Regions from separate parts of the Sporosarcina sp. P1 genome, predicted to be linked through region 4. Evidence: riboswitches for the same ligand, from Rfam matches in the RefSeq annotation. Region 4 holds a riboswitch; each other region holds the start of a gene.

Region 1 (5,107 bases), on a different contig from region 4:
GAGAGCAACAGTGTCTTTCACGCTATGAGAAAAGGCATGGGCATGGAGCTGCGGCAAGACGGCCACTTGCTGCGCGAATTGCTTTTGGGTATAGGCGCCAGAAGGTTTTCCTGCAATCATGACCTTCCCGCTTTGTTTCGGCAAAATTCCCGATATAATTTTCAATAACGTGGATTTCCCGCTACCATTCGGCCCTAAAATTCCGAGAACTTCTCCTTTTTCCACGTGGAACGACACATTTCGCACAATCGGTTCCTTGCCGTAGCTTCCCGATACGTTTTCCACTTGCAACATCTTCACATCGCTCCTTTTCTACGTTGTTTGTAAAAGATATAGGCAAACACCGGAGCGCCAATGAATGCTGTAATGACACCGACCGGTAATTCAGCCGGTGAAATAATCGTTCGTGCTACGAGATCGCAAATGATCAATAATGATGCACCGTTACATAATGATAACGGCAGTACATGACGGTGATCGGAGCCCCATAACATACGTGTCATATGGGGGACAACTAGGCCAACGAAGCCGATTGTTCCGGACACCGCAACAGCCGATCCAGTTAATACCGATCCGCCTAGCAAAATCATCAATTTACGCTGTTTGACATTGACTCCAAGATGATGCGCACGTTCCTCACCGAATAATAAAGCGTTCAATTCGCGGCGATTAAGCCACAGCATGAATGAGCCGATGATGAAAAACGGCAAGACCATTACAATATAATTCCAGCCGCGCATCGATACGCTACCAAGAAGCCAACCAACAATTTGACGGAGTTCTTCTTGCGTCAACGCGATCATCAGCGACAACACAGAACCAAGAAATGAACCGAAAATAATTCCTGTTAAAATAATTGTTTCCATTTTCATTGACCGGTCGACCATTCGAGCAAAACCGATCACTAAAAACATCGTCACTGCAGCACCGATCATACTAAATACAGGTAAGGTGAAAGCGCCAAGGACCGGCAGCGATATACCAAAAAAGAGTGTGATCACGGCGCCGACAGAGGCACCGGATGACACTCCGAGGGTGTAAGGATCAGCTAATGGGTTTTTCAGTAGCCCTTGAAAAGCAGCCCCTGAAATAGCCAATGAGGCACCGACGATTCCAGCCAGCAACACACGCGGCATACGAATCTTCCACAAAATATTACTTGCGGTCGTGTCCGATTGATCCCATAGCGTCTCTATTGGTATTTTCACTGTACCGATCGATACACCGAGCCAGATCGCCACAAGCAATGTGGCGATCGACACGACGTAGGCGAGAACGGTTTTATTCACCGAATACCTCCGGATAGATTGCTTTCGCAAACAATTCTAATCCGTCAGCTAAACGTGGACCTGTACGGCTTGTAATATCTTCATCCAGTTGAATGACTTGATCTTCTTTGATCGCAGTCACCGCATCAAAGCCGTCACGCGTTTTAATATTTTCTACGACATTTGGAACATAGCTATAGATCGCCAAAATCACATCCGGATTTTCATCTACAATCGTTTCAGGACTGATCATAATCCAGCCTTCTTCCGTCACAATGTTTTCAGCGTTAATGATATCCAAAAACTGCTGTGGGAATGTGCCTTTTCCTGCCGTATAGATTTCAGGTGCATCGGAGTTTTCAACGAACACGCGCTTCTTATCCGTGATATCTGCTGCTTTCTTTTCGATATCAGCAATTTTCGTTTTCATATCTTCGACGATTTGATTGGCTTCCGCATTTTTGTCCATGACTTCACCAATCATTTCAATCGTTTCATATGTTTCTTCAAATGTTCCTGCATTCTGTACGACGATCACAGGGATGCCTGCGTCACGAATTTGATTCAATCCTTCTTCATTCGAGCCCATCATCATTTCATGTGCGAATACCGCTTCCGGTTGCAATGAAATCACTTTTTCTATGTTGACCGTAAAGTCCCCTACGGTATCAAGCTCCGTTACTTCTTTAGGATAATCATCATTTTCTGTAACGGCGATGACTTGATCGCCTGCATCAATACCGAATAAAATTTCCGTGTTACTTGGAATTAATGAAATGACAGTTTCCGGCGCTTGTTCAAATGTAATTTCTTCGCCAATTGCATCTGTCAAGGTGTATGGGTAACTCGTTGTATCCGTTGACTCTTGTTCTGTTTTCGCTTCTTCCCCCGCTTGATTTTCATCTGCCGGTGTTTCTTCTTTTGTACTGTCGCTTCCGCATGCTGCAAGTAGTAGTACCGCAAGCATAGCCGTCAGCAGTAGTTGCCAAAACTTCTTCATGTGTGTTCCTCCTTCAATATGTGTATTGCATTACGCAAGCCGCAGACATGAAAAAAACCCTCCGATAGTTCGAAGGATTAGGTGGGATGAAATCAATGCGTGATCTCTTCCATCACACCTATCCTCGTAGGTTGCTGCGGAACTTCATTTTCCAAAAAGGCAGGTGACCTGGCTTGTGCATCGCACGTACAGTGGCGGGACCGCATCGGATTTGAACCGATTTCGCTTTTCATCTCAATTTTCGAGAACCTTTTTAGAAGATATGTAATTATGATTTATTATAGCGATAATAGTGTTGGTTGTACAGGGGATAGGAGGGTTTGGGTATGACATAGGGAGTGAGGCTCCAGCAGGGGGACGCTTTGCTGAGAGGCCTCGCGATGAGCCCTCCCAAACGCGTCCGCCTGGAACGTAGCGAAACGTTACCTTCCCCTTTCCAACCTCAAAATTTAATCACCCGTAAGCCCTTGAACTTCACTCTCTATCTCAAGAAAGAAACACCAGTGAAGCGAAGTGCAAGGCGGCGACTCGGGGAGGATCAGCTCGACAGGTAAGACAACCAAAAGGAAGCGAAGCGACCTGGTTGGCTTACCGCGGGCCCTCCCGAACGCGTCCGCCTGGAACGTAGCGTAACGTTACCTTCCCCTTTCCCACTCAAAAAGAAAAAGCCAAGCAGTAAACCCGCTTGGCCATTTTCGATATATTACATTCTTTCAGGTGCTTCAACGCCTACAAGTTTCAACGCGTTGGCAATCGTTGTTTTAGTAGCTGTAATCAATGCCAAACGTGCTTCGGAAAGGTCTTTGTTTTCCGGATCTAGCACCTTGTTCGCATTGTAGAAACTATGGAATGTAGCTGCTAGTTCCTGGATGTATGTTGTTACGCGGTGCGGTGCGCGCATACGAGCCGAGTCGCTGATTAGTTTCGGGAAGTCACCGAGTTTCTTCAGTAGCTCTAACTCTTTTTCGTCTTGCAATAGCGTGACGTTTTCTGTTGACGCTTCTACATTCTGTTCTTTTGCCTGACGCAAGATCGAACAAATACGTGCGTGTGCGTATTGTGCGTAGTAGACAGGGTTTTCATTGGATTTGGATACGGCTAAATCTAAATCGAAGTCCATTTGTGCGTCGCCTGAGCGCATCGCGAAGAAATAACGTACAGCGTCTAGTCCTACTTCTTCTACGAGTTCACGCAATGTGACGGCTTTTCCTGTGCGTTTGCTCATTTTGAATTTTTCTCCGTCTTTGTAAAGCTGAACCATTTGCGCCACTTCTACTTCAAGCGTGTCGCGGTCATAGCCAAGCGCCTGGATAGCTGCTTTCATACGTGGAATATATCCGTGGTGGTCTGCTCCCCAAATATTGATAAGTTTATCAAATCCACGACTCAGCTTGTCTTGGTGATAAGCAATGTCTGGTGTTAAATATGTGAATGAACCGTCTTGCTTGATCAATACACGGTCTTTATCGTCACCAAATGTAGTGGAACGGAACCAAGTAGCACCGTCTTCTTCAAAGACATGGCCATTTTCACGTAATTTATTGAGCGCGACATCGATTTTACCATTGTTATATAGGGACGTTTCCGAGAACCAGTTGTCGAAATGAACGCGGAAGTCCGTCAAGTCTTTCTTTAGTTTATCCAGTTCGATATTCAAGCCGTGTTCACGGAAAAATGCAAGTCGCTCTTGTTCTGGAACATGGACATACTTGTCGCCGTATTGTTCGACGAGACCTTTTGCGATCGTAATAATATCTGCGCCGCGATAACCATCTTCTGGCATTTCTTTTTCCAATCCAAGTGCTTCGAAATAACGAACGTCAATCGATAACGCTAAATTATTTATTTGATTACCTGCATCATTGATATAGTATTCACGCGCTACGTCATAGCCTGCTTTGTCGAGAATATTACATAATGAATCTCCAAGGGATGCCCCACGTGCGTGTCCTAAGTGCAAATCGCCTGTTGGGTTCGCTGATACGAATTCAACTTGGATCTTCTGTTGCTGTCCGCTATCGGAACGTCCGTAGTCTGCTCCTTGATCCAGGACAGATTTCACGATATCCCCGAGGCTGTCTGTTTTCAAGCGGATATTGAGGAAGCCAGGTCCAGCGATTTCAATGGAGTCGATTGCGGTGTTCTTCGTATCGAGGTGCTCTAAAATACTTTCCGCAATTGCACGTGGCGGCTTTTTCGCTAGTTTTGTCAACTGCATAGCGATATTCGCTGCATAATCTCCGTTCTCTTTACTTCTTGGTGATTCCAATTTAATGTCGGGAATATCTGCACTTTCGACTAGTTGCGCTTTCTCAATGGCTTGGTGCAATGCTTCTTTAATTTCATGTTGAATCTGCTCTACTGCATTCATTGTGTTACCTCCGAGTAGGTTATTGTCAAATGGTATTTCCCTAATAAGCTTTCGTCTGAATGTAAGTCGTACGCTACCGTAAAGCGTCCAGGAACCCACTCCAGTTGATTGGTATAAACGGCTAAATCCATAACTGCAGGGCCATTACCGTACGTGCCGAGGCGCATATCGTCTTGTCTGAACGGCAATCGCATCTGCACGCCGCCTTTACGCATGATGAAGGCATCTTCAGCATGTAATTTCACGGTCGTTCGGACTACTGGCATTCCTTCTGTTCGTTCTTCAAACAATAAATAAGCCTGTCCTTTTTTCTCAATGAGTTCTCCAGTTGCCTGCATCGTATGCGTTTCCGCTTGCTGGTCTGGATGTTGAATAACGGAACGGAGCTGAACTTCCATTTTTGGCGCTTCCATTCGTTCACCGCCTTAAGTAAATAGATTCACTCATTATACACTTCTTCCGGCACCA
Region 2 (5,107 bases), on a different contig from region 4:
TAATCTAATGTGGGTTTCTTAATATCGTCGGTGATGACACTGCTTAAATTCTCTGAGAAGTCTTTTGGAATGATGATCGCAGCATAGTAATCACCATGTTTCACGCCTTTTAACGCTTCCTCTTTCGTTACAAACTGCCAGCCGAGATCATCGTTCTTGGTCAGCGAGACGATGACTTCATCTCCGACATTGAATTCCTTATCCTCTATTTTCGCACCTACGTCTTCACTGACGACCGCGACTTCTACGCCTTTCGTATTGGAATACGGATCCCATGAAGCAAGGATGTTCATCCAAGCATATAGAGAAGGCAGAAATGCAATCGCCGCAATGACAATGAGTGCTGCTTTATTCTTGAAGATATTCCGAAGATCGCGTCTAACTATAAACCAAATTTTATTCATGTAATATAAACCCTCACTCTATATTCTGTCATTCGCACGTTACACTAACAAACTGGAAAAGATCGTATCGTTCAACACGTCCGTGATTTGCTTTTCCGTCAGTTGTTCATGATGCGTCTTTGACCAATCGTTAACTAGTGCTAAATACGTTTTGAATAAAAGATATGCAATTAGCTCGCTGTCACATGGCTTTAATTCACCTTTTGCGACACCGCGATCAATCTTTCTTGCAATGAATTTTAATATTTCCTTCTCTATAGACGTTAACACGTCTCCTACAGCAGGTGTTCGTAACTCTTTCTCTTCTTCGATCAATTTAATAAATAACTGATGGGTCTCGCGAAATTTCAACAATTGCATAATACGCGCATGGGCATTCTCTTGAAATGACGCGCCTTCTTTAGCTGTCTGTTCGGAGACGTTTTTCATTTCTTCAACCATTTTCCAGACAATTGAATGAAATAACTCTTCTTTATTCGAGAAAAATGTATAGATTGTACCTTTCCCCACATTCGCAATCTTCGCTACTTGATCCATCGTCGTCGCTTTATATCCAAACATCGTAAACGATTTTTCAGCCGCCAATATAATTTCTTCTCTACGATCCATTATGACACTTCCTTCAGAAATGACCGGAATACCGTTTCGGTCTTCTAGTCATTATATTACATAGATTTATAGATAAATGCAAGATATTACACAAAAGACTACCATACAAGCCATATGGTACTGACTTGTATGATAGTCTTCAATTTTTTATTCGATTATAAATACTTTGCGAATCGGTTCTTTGATTACTTTATCGTTTGCTGATTTCACTTCGGTAATCGTTAAATAATAGAGTTCGCCTTTAGTATATCTAGCAATCGGCTTGATTTTTACTGATTTCCCATCTTCTCCGAGTGTTGTAGAAACCGTAACCATTTCACCCATTGCATTTCTCACGACTACTTTTTCTAAGTTCGCAGCATCATGTTGTAATGTATCTGAAAACGTGATAGTCCACTCTTTCATCGTTTGAACTTCATTTTCAGAATCGAAATACGTATAGGGTTGATCATTTTCGATCACTACAACTTGCAGTATTTCTGAAGACAGTTCGAGACCTTCAACTGCATCCAGCACTTTACCCGCTTCCCCGATTTGAACGATCATCTTTCCGTCAACCACTTCTGTTTTTTCTACTTTTGCCGGGTGCAGTTCTCCAGTCTTTTCATCTTTCACTTGAATTTGAAGCTTCCTATCTGTAACTGTCGCTTTTACATTTTCAGGTGTTTTGACCGAGAGTTCAGGTTTTGGATCAGGGTTCGGTGTAGGATTCCAGTTATCTCCTAGATCTGCTCCCAAGTTCGTTGTATACTGCCAACGTAAAATATCATCTTTCTTTAATTCATAAATTCCAGCACTATACTGCGGGAACTCACCATTGACTGAATACATCCAGCCACTTAGCGGACCGCCATCAAATTCCGCTACATTATTAATGCTTTTCACGTATAGGGTTGGACCTACACCAGTAAATTTGAATGGTATTGAGCCACTTTCTACTTCACGTTGTAGTACCGTGAACGCCGTATCCCCCGACTCAATTTCCAACTGTTTTGGGCTAATAATATCCCCCATATTCATTGTTCGTGTTTCTACGGAAAATGTAATATTCGTTGGATGTACTGGTGGCTCTATAGTTTCTTCTTCAGAAAATTGTTGCCAGACAGATTTACCCGTTTTAATTTCTTGTAGTGCAATTAAAGATTGTTCGACAGCTATCGTATTGACCCATTGATCGGCTGGTAAAGTGAATGCAAATGCTCCATTTTTCATTTGGAATTTGCTTAATGCATCTACAGGTGATTTCCCATCTTTTTGCCATTCGATAGATGTAACGTCTTCTCCTGAAGCAACCAGTCCTGAAATGACAGTCGCAATACTGTTGGAGTTTTCTCCCCAAGCGCCCCAGCCAGCTGTATCCAGTTGTTGTTCGCGTAAGACGTGTTTTGCTCGTTCAATGGCTGTATTCACCGCACTATCATCTTGATAATTTGCTAGTGCCAATAAGACCATCGCTGTCATATCGGGATCAGCTTTGTCTTGTACGTTTAATGAAAGAGAAAATCCACCCTTTTCCTTTTCTTGCTTTAACAAATGTTGTAACGCTTTTTCTTTCGCTTCAGCATTCCATGTTCCTACGTCCTGCCCACGCTTCATACCTGTATCTAAAGCGAGCATCGCCCAGGCGTGTTTATTTATAGGACCAATTGATCCATCTGCTTTTTGTTGTGCCGCTAACTCTGCATACAGATTACGATTCGTTTCCCACGCAGTAGTTGGATCCTTCCCTACTGCCAGCAAACCAAAGATATAACGGATATGGTCTGTATCTGACTCGTCACTATTTAATTCTGGATCTTTAGTAATCCACTCTGGTAATCGTGCTGTACCATCAATTAATTGCGAACTAGATGCGCCCAATCCAACCAGTTCCGTCCAACTAATTCCCGGCATACCCCATCTGAAATTATCCTTATTATATCTCTCTACTTCATAAAAACGTAACGTATCCGCTAGCATCTCGTCTACCGTACGAATAACTTCTGGTATAGCCGGAGTATGATTCGCAGTAGTGTTTACATTTGCCAGCTCTTCAACTGTTCCTTCTGTTTTCTCTACTCCTGTATCCACGGCTTGTACTGTCGGAGTTACAAACGACAACATCAACCACAAGCTTACTAACACAGAAAACGTCTTGCTTACTCGACTACCTTTCTTCAACGACTCCTACCCCCTATTTTTTTCAATAAAAAAATCCCGCCTCCGGAAAGAGACTAGGATGGATGGATGCGTGTTTAGACATACCTAATACAACACCACATACACACCTTTTTCCGGAAGGTTGTAAGCATCGTATTATGGTAAGTCTCCTGACTTTTGGATACCAACGCAACTTCAACCTTCCCAGTACGAATACCAGTGGTTGTCTGAAGTCACTTTCCAATTACAGTGGCCGGACCGTTCAGGATTTTCACCTGATTCCTTTTTAAGTCTTGCAAACTAGCAAGACACCAAAATACGCTATAAACTCCTCTTTATCATAAGGAGTCGACATAACAATTGCAATAGCGTAATATTTGACGGTTCATCTATTTACAGGCTTCTATCCTATACCGATTTCTCTAAACGCTATCTTGACTATCTTTTCAGACTATGTAACGATAAGAGATGGATAAACACTAGGGGTGCTTTTGCTGAGAGAGGCGTTCGCCTTAACCCTTGAACCTGCTCTAGATAATGCTAGCGGAGGGAAGTGGACATATGACGGATTTTATCCGTACTATGCAACCGCTTCGCATAGAGAAGTGGTTTTTTTGTGTGAATTTTTTTAAGAAATGAGAAGTGGTAAGAATATGATGAATAAAGTTTTAGAGTTTACTAATGTCTCTTTTCATTATCAAGCAACGAAAGCTTCGAAACCAACTGTTATTTTCGATCAAGTTGACTGGCACGTGAAGGAAGGCGAATTCGTTAGCATCATTGGACCAAGCGGCTATGGCAAAAGCACGTTATTTCGACTCATCACTGGCCTAGAGAACCCTGACAGTGGACAGATTTTATTGGACGGAGAAGTGACAACGAAGCGGTTAGGCAAGGTTGGCTATATGCCGCAGCAAGACTTACTCATGCCGTGGCGGACGATTCTTGAAAATGTTCAATTACCTGTAGAGCTTCAAAAACGTAAACCTTCTTCCGATGAAATCATCCAGTTACTTGCTGACTTCGGACTGGCAGGAGAAGAAAACGCCTATCCTGGAAACTTATCAGGCGGGATGCGACAACGTGTTTCTTTTTTGCGCACAATCCTGACTGGCTCAAATATTTTATTATTGGACGAGCCATTTAGCGCACTAGATGCGATTACGCGGCTGACGATGCAAGAGTGGCTAATCGATCAATGGCAAAAGCTCGATAAAACGATTGTCTTCATCACACATGATATTGACGAAGCCTTATTCCTATCCGATCGCATCTTTGTACTTGCTGAAAAACCGGTACAGGCGATTCGCGAAGTCTTCGTGCCTCTCAGCCGACCACGCACTATGCGGGACTTGGCACGACCGGAACTGATGGAACTGAAAGAGCAACTGATTAACGAGCTTCGTTCGGAGGCGCGGCTATGAAGAAGATGACTTCGTATAGTTGGTCTATACTTCTCGTTGCAATCCTTCTTGGCATATGGGAAATCGCAGCACGACTTTACGACAAAAGCTTCCTCTTCCCGTCCCCTTCAGCGATTCTGATCAGATTATGGGAGCTGAAAACGGAGCTGTTTATCCATCACTTACCTCCGACTGCTTTAACTATTTTGATCGGCTTATCGATTTCGATCATCATCGGATCCACACTAGCGATTGCGATGTATAGTAAGAAACCAATTGAGCAAGCTTTTTACCCTATTTTGATCGCGTCGCAAACGATTCCGGTCATTGCGCTTGCACCGATTTTTGTCTTGTGGTTCGGCTACAGCATTTGGAGTAAAGTCGCAGTCACCGTCCTGATCACTTTTTTCCCGATCACCGTCAGCGTATTCGACGGCTTACGCTCGTCAGATAAGAACTTACGTGAGTTAATGATGACAATGGGCGCATCCGCCAAAGATATCTTCTATAAGCTAGACCTACCTTCCGCTTTGCCATCTTTCTTCTCTGGAC
Region 3 (5,107 bases), on a different contig from region 4:
AAGCTGTTAATCGTCCAGCCGATTGATGCACACGGCAATAGTATACAGTCGCATATGGTCGCGGCAGATCGGATTGGAGCAGGGGTTGGTGATGAAGTACTCATTACGAGTGGCGGTTCTTCACGCTTTATTTTACCGAAAGAAAACCCGATCCCAATCGACGCGGTCATTATTGGTATTATCGATTCAACAGAAGTGAAAAGAGGTGATATACATGAGTCAAGCGATCGGAATGATTGAGACAAAAGGATTGATTGGATCGATTGAAGCGGCGGACGCCATGGTGAAAGCATCCAATGTAGAGTTAGTATCACAGGAGATGGTGGATGGCGGAATCGTTACGGTCATCGTTCAAGGTGACGTTGGAGCAGTTCAGGCAGCTGTTGATGCAGGTCGCGACGCAGCAGCGCGTGTAGGTGAATTACTAGGCGCGCATGTAATACCGCGTCCCGATGATTCAGTATATGGCATGGTGAAACCCCTAGTGCCGACTACTTCAGAAATTCCACAAGTAAAGAAACTGGCAGAAGTGAAGAAGGCGCCGAAGAAAGACTGAGGCATACATGTGCTATAAGCGTATTACTCATAGTGAAATCTATAGAAAGGAGTGGTTTCCATGGCTTTCAAACGACATAAAATTGCAGTCATTGGAGCTGGTCATACCGGTTCAACCGTAGCATTGATGGCAGCGCAGAGAGAACTAGGTGACATCGTATTAGTCGATATACCGGATCTCTCTAATCCAACCAAAGGTAAAGCACTAGATCTTCTTCAAACGAGTCCTGTACAACAATTTAATTCTCGCATTACAGGTACATCTAATTACGAGGATATTGAAGGTGCAGCAATGGTTATCATTACTGCGGGTGTTGCGCGTAAACCAGGTATGAGTCGCGATGATTTAGTTGCAACCAATGCGAAGATTATGCGTTCCGTTTCCGAGCAAGTGAAGCGTCATGCCCCAGACAGCACCGTGCTGATTTTAAGTAATCCGGTAGATGCGATGACATATGTATGTTATAAAACAACTGGATTTCCTAAAAATCGTGTAATTGGACAATCAGGTGTGCTTGATACTGCACGTTTCAATACGTTCATTTCCGAAGAATTGAATATTTCTGTAGAGGATATTTCGGGCTTTGTACTTGGCGGACACGGAGATGATATGGTGCCACTTGTGCGTTACTCTTACGCCGGCGGCATTCCGTTGGATAAAATCATATCGAATGAACGGCTAGAAGCCATTGTGGAGCGTACTCGAAAAGGCGGCGGTGAAATTGTCTCACTACTAGGTAATGGTAGCGCTTATTACGCACCCGCTGCGGCTTTAGTAGAGATGGCTGAGGCAATTATTAAAGATAAGAAACGAATTTTGCCGTCCATCGCTTATTTAGAGGGTGAATATGGATATCAAAATATTTACTTAGGCGTACCCACTGTTCTCGGGGGCAATGGTATCGAAAGTGTGATTGAACTTCCGTTAACAAAGGAAGAACAAACAGCACTTGATCAGTCAGCTGACTCTGTCAGAGCAGTCATCGACATTTGCGAAAAGCAAATGTCCTTATAACTACTGATCTCTCTAAGTCGTAAAGAGGACTTAGGGAGATTTTTTGTATGGAAAGAATTTTACAGACCGTGTTTTATAATGGAATGATACAGAAGTCATAGGTTCTCTTCAAAAAAACGTAAAACTTCATTCGAAATGATAACTTTTATATTTACTTTTATTTATTTGAATGATACAATAAACAGAATTCACTGAAATATAAAATATGCCTTTAGTAAACTTACTCGGAAATATATAAAGAACTTATTTCCTTCGCTTCTAAAATGTAAGCGCTATCAAATAGCCTTTTATCAATAAGAGCGAAAAAATGTTCTTTTATTCCCCGATAAGGCATATACTATGAAAAATATAAAATCCAGGAGGTAATTCTTATGAAGAACAACGACTATCAGAACAATTCATCACTACCAGAGCAGAACGAAACATTCTATTTGATCACAGGTTACTCGGAGAATGGTTTCATCCATGGGATCACATGGCAAGAGGCATACGTTCAAGGATTGGCGGATTGCGGCTGTCTATGCGAACAACAACTCATGTAAGTAATGAAGAAAACTCGATACAGGGTGCCTAGCAAAAAACGATTGTGGATGTTTTCACAGTAGTTTAGTGCATAGGCACCCTATTTGTTTATGTGGACTTCCTTAATAAAAACAAACGCTACCACCCTCTATGTTATCCATGATAAAATGAAATCAATCAAATATATGAGTTTGCACGATACGCTGGTACCTATCAAGGTGTAAAAGGGAATCCGTAAACCGGAGCTGTCCCCGCAACTGTACACACGGACGACCGCTAAAATTAGCCACTATGGAGACATGGGAAGGCATTAGCGGAAGGATGAAGTGAAGCCAGGAGACCTGCCACGTATCGTCAAAGCGACACTTTCTTCGGGGGTTGAGGAGTGGAAGCAAAAAAGGTATCTGCATCTATGCATTTTTGTATGGAGTATTTTAAAGATGCCTGAATTTGTTTCCTCATTCACAACTATTGCAATCATCTTGCCGAAGAGGCGGAATGATTGTTTTTTGTTGTTTACGAAAGGAGACCGTGACATGAGAGTATTTGAACAGAAGAAGGAATGTATACATGAACGTGAACTGTTGCAGTTATTGTATAAACAAGTAGAACAACAGCGTGGAAGACCTGTGTATTCAGGATTTCATCAAGTAGTCAGGAAACTGTTACAGGATGGATTATATGGTCAATGGATCTATGACTATTCAGCAAGCGAAATCAAATGGCTTGGCTTACAGATTGTAGCTGAACGCGATCGATTGATACCTCCTGCACTGTTGCAACAATATATGAATGAATTTGTAACATCGGATTATTATGACAAACCGATAGGACTGCCTCAAGAGAGGATTATGCTCATAGCAATGGCCGCCATGCAGCATGAAACTATCCAGCGCCTACAAAAAGTACAGGAAGCATATTGGCTACTGAGTCATGGCTATGTGACTTTACCAGCTGAAGTGATGTCGTTCTTCGGTAAGACATTCTATCGGCGAAAGACGAGAGTAGAGCAATATACCATGGATATTGCTGACAGTAGAATCGCATCATTTTTATCGAGCAAAGTAAAAGAAAAGCATATACGTATACCCGATTATTTTATGGAACAAGTAAAAGCGTGCGGCTCTTGGAGTTTATTTGAAGCTGAACAAACAGAGCGCGCTTTGAGTTGTTCGCATGGCAACTCCAACAGTGAATGGTTTCCCGATGCTGCTGACGGTTCCTCTATTGCGTATAAAAAAGTTTCTGCCATTGGTTTGATGAAACAGCTGCTTGGAAGTGAAGGAATTGTTGTACATTTTCACAATGAAAAAAGACAGGAAAAAGCTGCATTGTCCTCATATATTCAATTGCCGAACGTAATGCAGGAAACGGAGTTGGCCCGTACTTGTACCATACTTGTGCGTTTACTAAACGGCATTGAGAGCATATGGGGACATACTTTACGAGTTGAAGTGGCAGGTTGGGAAACCGCTATAGCTGACCAGAAAATTGGTTTGCATTCAGAGAAGGCCCTCCTATTTATTGAAGAAGTAGCGGAAGAAATAAACCGCTACTTGGAGGTGGCATCGTATCAAAGCGGGATGCAAATCCCTTTGCGCAAAGCAGCCGCAGTCACGCATCAGTCGATAAACCAAGCGACGAGTCAACAGCAAACCGCGATGATCGACCGAGTCACTGCAGAACAGCGCCATACCGATCAAGGCGGATCTATCATGTTAGAGAAATCTCCAACCATTGAAACTGCAGAACTGTTACAGCTGCTCATAAAGGCATGGGGCGGTGGAGTACCGGAAGTCCGACTTATCTGAATCTCCTCTATTGTAGTGGAATCTAAAGTGACGTAAACTAAGTATTACAAACGGTTTCCATTTGAGGTGAGACAGGTGTTTCAATTTGATACATTAGGACATGAAATGGTAACGGAATTATCGAATCTGATTAAGCAGCAAGTCATTTTAACGGATCGAAGAGGCTTCATTCAATCGAGTACAGAACCCGATCGAATCAACCAGTTCCATGAAGGAGCACTGTTGAGTATGCGTCAGAAAACGATGCTCCGTATGGGGGATGAGGAAGCGCAGCATCTGCAGGGGGTTCGTAGGGGTATCGTCTTGCCAATCATCATTGGAGGCGAACCGATCGCTGTACTTGGTGTGACGGGTGATCCAGACGAGATTCATCCGCAGGCTCAGCTGATCTTACGCGTAGCGGAACTGTTCATCCAGGACTCCCTGAAAAGAAAGCAGAAGGATGAAAAAGTACGTGATGTGGAGTTCTTCGTCTTTGACTGGCTGACAGGATCAAAGAAAGATGAACGATTTATGGAACGGGGGACACTGCTCGGAATCGACGTCACTCTTTACCGTCAAGTGGTGGTATTGGAAGTGCTGGATTTACTGGAACAGTTCACGATCGAGGAAATGGAGACATTCGCATCGATTCAAAATATCCACCCTTCTATGAAGATGATTCGCTGGGCGCAAAATAAAATCTTACTATTATTACCTGAAATGAATCAACAAACAGTAAAAAATGAATTAGAATTCCTGTTGCTTCATATAAAACGGCGCAAGAAAGTACAAGTCGTCGCAGGTATAGGTGCATCCACACGGTATTTCGAATTAGCTAAATCATTCGCGCAGGCAGAACGTGCTGTCAATGCTGCAAAGGGATCCGGCGATATTGTCTTTGAGCATGAACTGCGGCTTGAAATTATTTTGCAGAGCGTTCCAGATATGGTGAAGCAAGAATTCCTTAAGCGTACAGTTGCGACGCTGGAAGATCATAAAGACCTGCTAAATAATTTGACAGTATGGTTCGAAGAGAATCAATCGATGCAAAATACTGCACAGCGTCTGCATATCCATAAAAACACATGGTCTTACCGGCTGCAAAAGATCGAGCAATTAACGGGATTATCTGTTTCTAGTACACATGATGTCTTTTTGTTGTACTTGGCATTGCGTTTAATGGAGGAGTAGTCATGAATAAGTGATCAATTTTCTTCGCTTC
Region 4 (5,107 bases):
TCAAGATGCAATCAACTGGCTTGTAGGGCCGGCGAATAATTTCATTTGGACATATGTTTTAATCGGACTTTTATTGGCAACAGGTTTATATTTCTCAATTCGCACGAAATTTGTACAAGTACGCTTATTTGGTGAGATGTTCCGTCTGATTGTTGAGAAGAAGGATAGCAACGACGGGGTATCGCCATTCCAAGCATTTACAATTAGTGCCGCGTCACGTGTAGGGACAGGTAACGTAGCAGGGGTAGCCCTTGCGATCGGAATCGGTGGGCCCGGCGCGGTATTCTGGATGTGGGTTATCGCTATAATCGGTATGGCGACTGCATTCATTGAAAGTACATTGGCGCAAGTGTATAAAGTGAAAGACGGCGATACTTTCCGCGGAGGGCCGGCGTATTATATGCAAAAAGCGTTAGGCTGGCGGAAACTTGGTATTGTCTTTGCGATTTTACTGACGATGTGTTTCGGATTCATCTTTAACGCAGTGCAATCGAACACAATCAGTCAATCGTTCACAGACGTATTCGGCATTCCACATTGGGCTGTAGGAGTTGGACTCATTGCTCTGACGGCAGTAATTGTCTTTGGTGGTGTGCAGCGTATTGTTAAAGTAACGCAGACTATCGTACCTATAATGGCAACATTTTATATTATCGTAGCATTGTATATTGTGATATTGAACATTACAGAAGTTCCAGCGATGATTGCATTAATTTTCGAGCACGCATTCGGTATTAAAGAAATCATGGGTGGCGGAATCGGTATGGCTATGATGCAAGGTGTACGCCGAGGTCTGTTCTCCAATGAAGCAGGTATGGGTAGTGTGCCAAACGCAGCAGCTACAGCGAACGTATCGCACCCAGCAAAACAAGGACTCGTACAATCATTAGGCGTATTTTTCGATACCATCATCATCTGTTCAGCAACTGCCTTCATTATCTTACTTGGCGGCTTGTACCAATCAGGCGAAACAAACGGTATCTTATTGACGCAAGCATCCATGGAAGTACACGTAGGCGCATGGGCACCATACTTCATCGCCGTAGCGATCATGTTCTTCGCCTTCAGTTCCATCATCGGTAACTACTACTATGGCGAAACGAACATCGAATTTATCAACGCTAACGTCTTGTGGAAACGAATCTACCAAGTTCTCGTACTCGCTATGGTCTACTTCGGAGCCGTTGCAAAAGTACAAGTCGTCTGGGACATGGCCGACTTATTCATGGGACTAATGGCCATCATTAACTTAGTCGTTATACTACTCCTGGGCAAAATTGCCTTCAAAGTACTCGACGACTTCACCAAACAACGAAAGGCGGGCAGGAACCCCGTCTTCAAAGCAGCTAGCATCCCTGATTTAAAAGGCGCAGAGTGTTGGGAAGAAACAGCTGAAAGAGCAGAAGATCGTTTGTGATATTGATAGATAATATTGGGCTTTTTATATTTTGATCTTAAGACTTTGAATTGGAACTAATAAATACAGTGAATTTTCTAGGTGGTCTACGTTAGAAAGTAGGATTGTAGCGTAAGCAGTTGGCGACTCCGGGAGGATCAGCGTGAGTCTGAGACCCTGGCCAGGTGCCTTAATTTCTGCAAAGTACACAGAAATACGGCAAAGCGAACCCTTCGCTGTTCGCTTGGCTCAGGCCACGCCCTTCGGAAAGCGTCCCCCTGCTGTAGCGGAAATCCCTTCTCCTCACTAATTTCACTATCTAATTAAAACGTTCACACAAACAATTTAGTCAAGAAGTAAAAAGTTTGATATACTATAAAATACTGAATAACAAAAGTCGAATCGTAGTTCAGAAGAAGGATTCTGAACATCGGTTCGATTTTTGTTTTGCATGTTTGAACACAACATGTTAGGGTTATATATGAATCAATACACTATATATAGTGTGTAACAGCAATTAGATGAATTGGTACCCACCACGTTTAAAAGGGAATCCGCCACGAACGGAGCTGCCCCCGCAACTGAGGGCACGGACGACTATCTTGTAAAACCACTGCTTCGGCGGGAAGGAAAGATGGAAGAGCGATGTGCCAGCCAGTAGACCTGCCAGTCATCTCAGCAAAACATTCTTCGGGGTTGGAGAGTGAAAGCACAAAGCAGTCTTTTTTCAGTCTGCCTAAAACTTTCCGCTATCTACTAAGCGTCAATTGACGACTCCCGATTTTATTGGGAGTTTTTTTATTTAGTATATAACCGAACTAATTAACTAAAGGGAGCGGATATAATGGCTATTATTCAAGAAGCTGTGGGACTTAATCTATTGATGGAAAACTTACAAGAGGAATTCGGCAAGAAACAAATCGAACCGTTGATCGAAGCGAGCGAAAAATTCCAGGAGCGTCACCCGGCAAGCTCGGCAACTGAGTGGACGAATGCGATGGTGCTAGAGTCTTTAAGCCGTATTGATGAAGCGACCACGTATTGGACGTTTGTAGCTGCGCGTATTTATTTATTCGACGTCTATGCAAAGCAAAAAGCATTGCGTGGAGCGGATGTGTATACCGATTTTGCGAAAAATGTAGAACGCTTGGTGGAACAAGGTTTATATACACCTGTTCTGACAGAGAAATACAGCCAAGACGAGCTTCAGGAAATCGGCAAGCTACTCGATCCTTCTCGTGACCTTTTATTCACATATATCGGATTGAAAACATTGGTAGACCGTTACGTCACCGTAAACTTTAAGAAACAATCAGTGGAGCTTCCACAAGAGCGCTGGTTAATCATCGCCATGACGTTAATGCAAGATGAAACAGTAGACCGCATTCATAAAGTCGGCGAAGCATATTGGGCGATGAGCAACTTGTACATGACCGTTGCGACACCTACATTATCGAATGCAGGCAAGATGCACGGACAGCTATCAAGTTGCTTTATCGATACAGTGGATGATTCCTTACAAGGGATCTACAACAGCAACACTGATATCGCGAACTTGTCGAAATTCGGCGGCGGAATCGGTGTCTATATGGGGAAAGTTCGTTCTCGCGGTGCATCGATTCGTGGCTTCGAAGGGGCATCAAGCGGTGTTCTCCCATGGATCAAACAGCTGAACAATACAGCAGTCAGTGTCGACCAACTCGGTCAACGTCAAGGGGCTGTAGCCGTTTATCTTGACGTATGGCATCAAGACATCTTCACATTCCTTGATCTCAAGCTCAATAACGGTGATGACCGTTTGCGCGCACATGACATTTTCACAGGCGTTTGCTTGCCGGACTTATTCATGGAGAAAGTCGAGTCCCGCGAAGACTGGCATTTATTCGATCCACATGAAGTCCGTACGAAAATGGGCTATTCATTAGAAGACTTCTATGACGAAACAAAAGGGAAAGGAACATTCCGCGAGAAGTATGAAGAATGTGTCCGCAATGAAGATTTATCCAGAGAGACGGTTTCAGCGATTGAAATCATGAAGCGTATCCTACGTAGCCAGCTCGAGACAGGAACGCCATTCATGTTCTACCGTGATGAAGTAAACCGTATGAACCCGAATAAGCATGAAGGCATGATTTATTCTAGTAATTTGTGCTCAGAAATACTTCAAAATATGTCAGCATCTACACATGAATCCGTAACACTAGAAGACGATATGGTCGTCACACGCACGAAGCCAGGCGATTTCGTTGTATGTAACCTGTCATCGATTAACCTTGGAAGAGCGGTTACAGCAGACGTGCTAGACCGTTTGATCCGCATTCAAGTGCGTATGCTCGATAACGTCATTGATCAGAACCAAATCCCAGTTGTACAAGCACAACGCACAAATGCGCGCTACCGTGGAATTGGACTTGGCACATTTGGCTGGCACCATTTACTCGCATTGAAAAATATTCAGTGGGAATCGGATGAAGCGGTGAATTTCGCAGACGAGCTGTATGAAAATATCGCGTATTTGACAATTAAAGCTTCAATGGAATTATCGAAAGAAAAAGGCGCATATCCATTGTTCGATGGTTCGGATTGGCAAACGGGCGAATACTTCGAGCAACGCGAATACGATTCGAATAAATGGCGTGAACTGCGCATGGATGTGGCAATGAACGGTATGCGGAACGGCTACTTGATGGCAGTCGCACCAAACAGTTCAACTTCGGTTATCGCAGGTTCAACAGCGTCAATCGACCCAGTATTCAAACCGTTCTACCATGAAGAGAAGAAAGACTATAAATTACCGGTTATTGCACCGGATCTAGATCATAATACGTATGACATTTACCGTCGTTCTGCTTACATCGTCGATCAGCGCTGGTCTATCAAGCAAAACGCCGCGCGTCAGCAACACATCGATCAGTCAATTTCATTCAATATTTATGTACCGAACTCCATCCGCGCATCTGTTATTTTGGATTTGCACTTGCAGGCATGGAAATCCGGCATGAAAACCACGTACTATATGCGTTCAACTGCAGCGGAGATTGAGGAGTGCGAGTGGTGTCATTCTTAATCGCCTATGCATCCTGGAGTGGCAACACACAGGAAGTAGCGGAATTGATTACGGAAAGTTTACAAAGTGAAGGCGTCGAAGTCGATACCTATCGTATCGGCATCGGTGTCATTCCAAACGTTAAAGAATACGACGCGCTCTGCATCGGTTCATTCACATGGGAAAAAGGTGCAACGCCCGATGAAGTAAAAGACTTCGTGGCGGACGTCGGTTACAAACCCGAGCTCGTCTATGTCTTTGGCACAGGGGATACGCAGTTTGGCGGCGACGATCTATTTTGCAAAGCCGCAGACAAGCTAGCAAAATTCTATCATTCACCTTTTGACCCACTGAAGATCGAACAAAGTCCGCGTGGTATACAAGAACAAACGGTTACGAATTGGACGAAAGGAGTGCTCGAACATTGGCGACACTTACAAGAGTAAAAGTACTGAATCCTGCAAACCCGAATAAGGCGACAGCTATTTTCGGTGGCGAAGCAAGCGGCATCCTAAACTGGAACGACATCGCGCACCCTCATTTCTATACATTACGTCAGCGAATCCGTTCACTTTTCTGGACAGCAAATGAAGTCGACATGACGCAAGATGTCAAGCAGTTCTCAAGCCTGACACAAGAAGAACAATCCGCATTCCTAAAAATTA

The links. Region 4 has a riboswitch for cobalamin ahead of CSV73_RS06435 (ribonucleoside-diphosphate reductase subunit alpha). Riboswitches for the same ligand answer to the same signal wherever they lie in the genome.
Region 1: another riboswitch for cobalamin. It lies ahead of CSV73_RS12570 (ABC transporter substrate-binding protein); the one in region 4 lies ahead of CSV73_RS06435 (ribonucleoside-diphosphate reductase subunit alpha).
Region 2: another riboswitch for cobalamin. It lies ahead of CSV73_RS09285 (DUF4430 domain-containing protein); the one in region 4 lies ahead of CSV73_RS06435 (ribonucleoside-diphosphate reductase subunit alpha).
Region 3: another riboswitch for cobalamin. It lies ahead of CSV73_RS03610 (ribonucleotide reductase N-terminal alpha domain-containing protein); the one in region 4 lies ahead of CSV73_RS06435 (ribonucleoside-diphosphate reductase subunit alpha).

Annotation. Positions count from the first base shown of each region.
Region 1 is NZ_PDYS01000014.1:2,581-7,687, reverse strand. Features, by position in the region: gene CSV73_RS12580 (adenosylcobinamide amidohydrolase) at 1-294, opposite strand, end outside; gene CSV73_RS12575 (FecCD family ABC transporter permease) at 297-1,289, opposite strand; gene CSV73_RS12570 (ABC transporter substrate-binding protein) at 1,282-2,268, opposite strand; cobalamin riboswitch at 2,410-2,536, opposite strand; gene argS (arginine--tRNA ligase) at 2,972-4,639, opposite strand; gene CSV73_RS12560 (YwiB family protein) at 4,636-5,052, opposite strand.
Region 2 is NZ_PDYS01000007.1:136,382-141,488, reverse strand. Features, by position in the region: gene CSV73_RS09295 (YhgE/Pip family protein) at 1-404, opposite strand, end outside; gene CSV73_RS09290 (TetR/AcrR family transcriptional regulator) at 444-1,013, opposite strand; gene CSV73_RS09285 (DUF4430 domain-containing protein) at 1,161-3,173, opposite strand; cobalamin riboswitch at 3,296-3,483, opposite strand; TPP riboswitch at 3,624-3,721, shown strand; gene CSV73_RS09280 (ABC transporter ATP-binding protein) at 3,809-4,576, shown strand; gene CSV73_RS09275 (ABC transporter permease) at 4,573-5,107, shown strand, end outside.
Region 3 is NZ_PDYS01000002.1:149,473-154,579, forward strand. Features, by position in the region: gene CSV73_RS03595 (EutN/CcmL family microcompartment protein) at 1-240, shown strand, start outside; gene CSV73_RS03600 (BMC domain-containing protein) at 215-556, shown strand; gene mdh (malate dehydrogenase) at 617-1,570, shown strand; gene CSV73_RS16425 (hypothetical protein) at 1,942-2,112, shown strand; cobalamin riboswitch at 2,279-2,455, shown strand; gene CSV73_RS03610 (ribonucleotide reductase N-terminal alpha domain-containing protein) at 2,629-3,903, shown strand; gene CSV73_RS03615 (CdaR family transcriptional regulator) at 3,979-5,076, shown strand.
Region 4 is NZ_PDYS01000004.1:59,169-64,275, reverse strand. Features, by position in the region: gene CSV73_RS06440 (alanine/glycine:cation symporter family protein) at 1-1,417, shown strand, start outside; cobalamin riboswitch at 1,906-2,081, shown strand; gene CSV73_RS06435 (ribonucleoside-diphosphate reductase subunit alpha) at 2,241-4,463, shown strand; gene CSV73_RS06430 (flavodoxin) at 4,451-4,888, shown strand; gene CSV73_RS06425 (ribonucleotide-diphosphate reductase subunit beta) at 4,867-5,107, shown strand, end outside.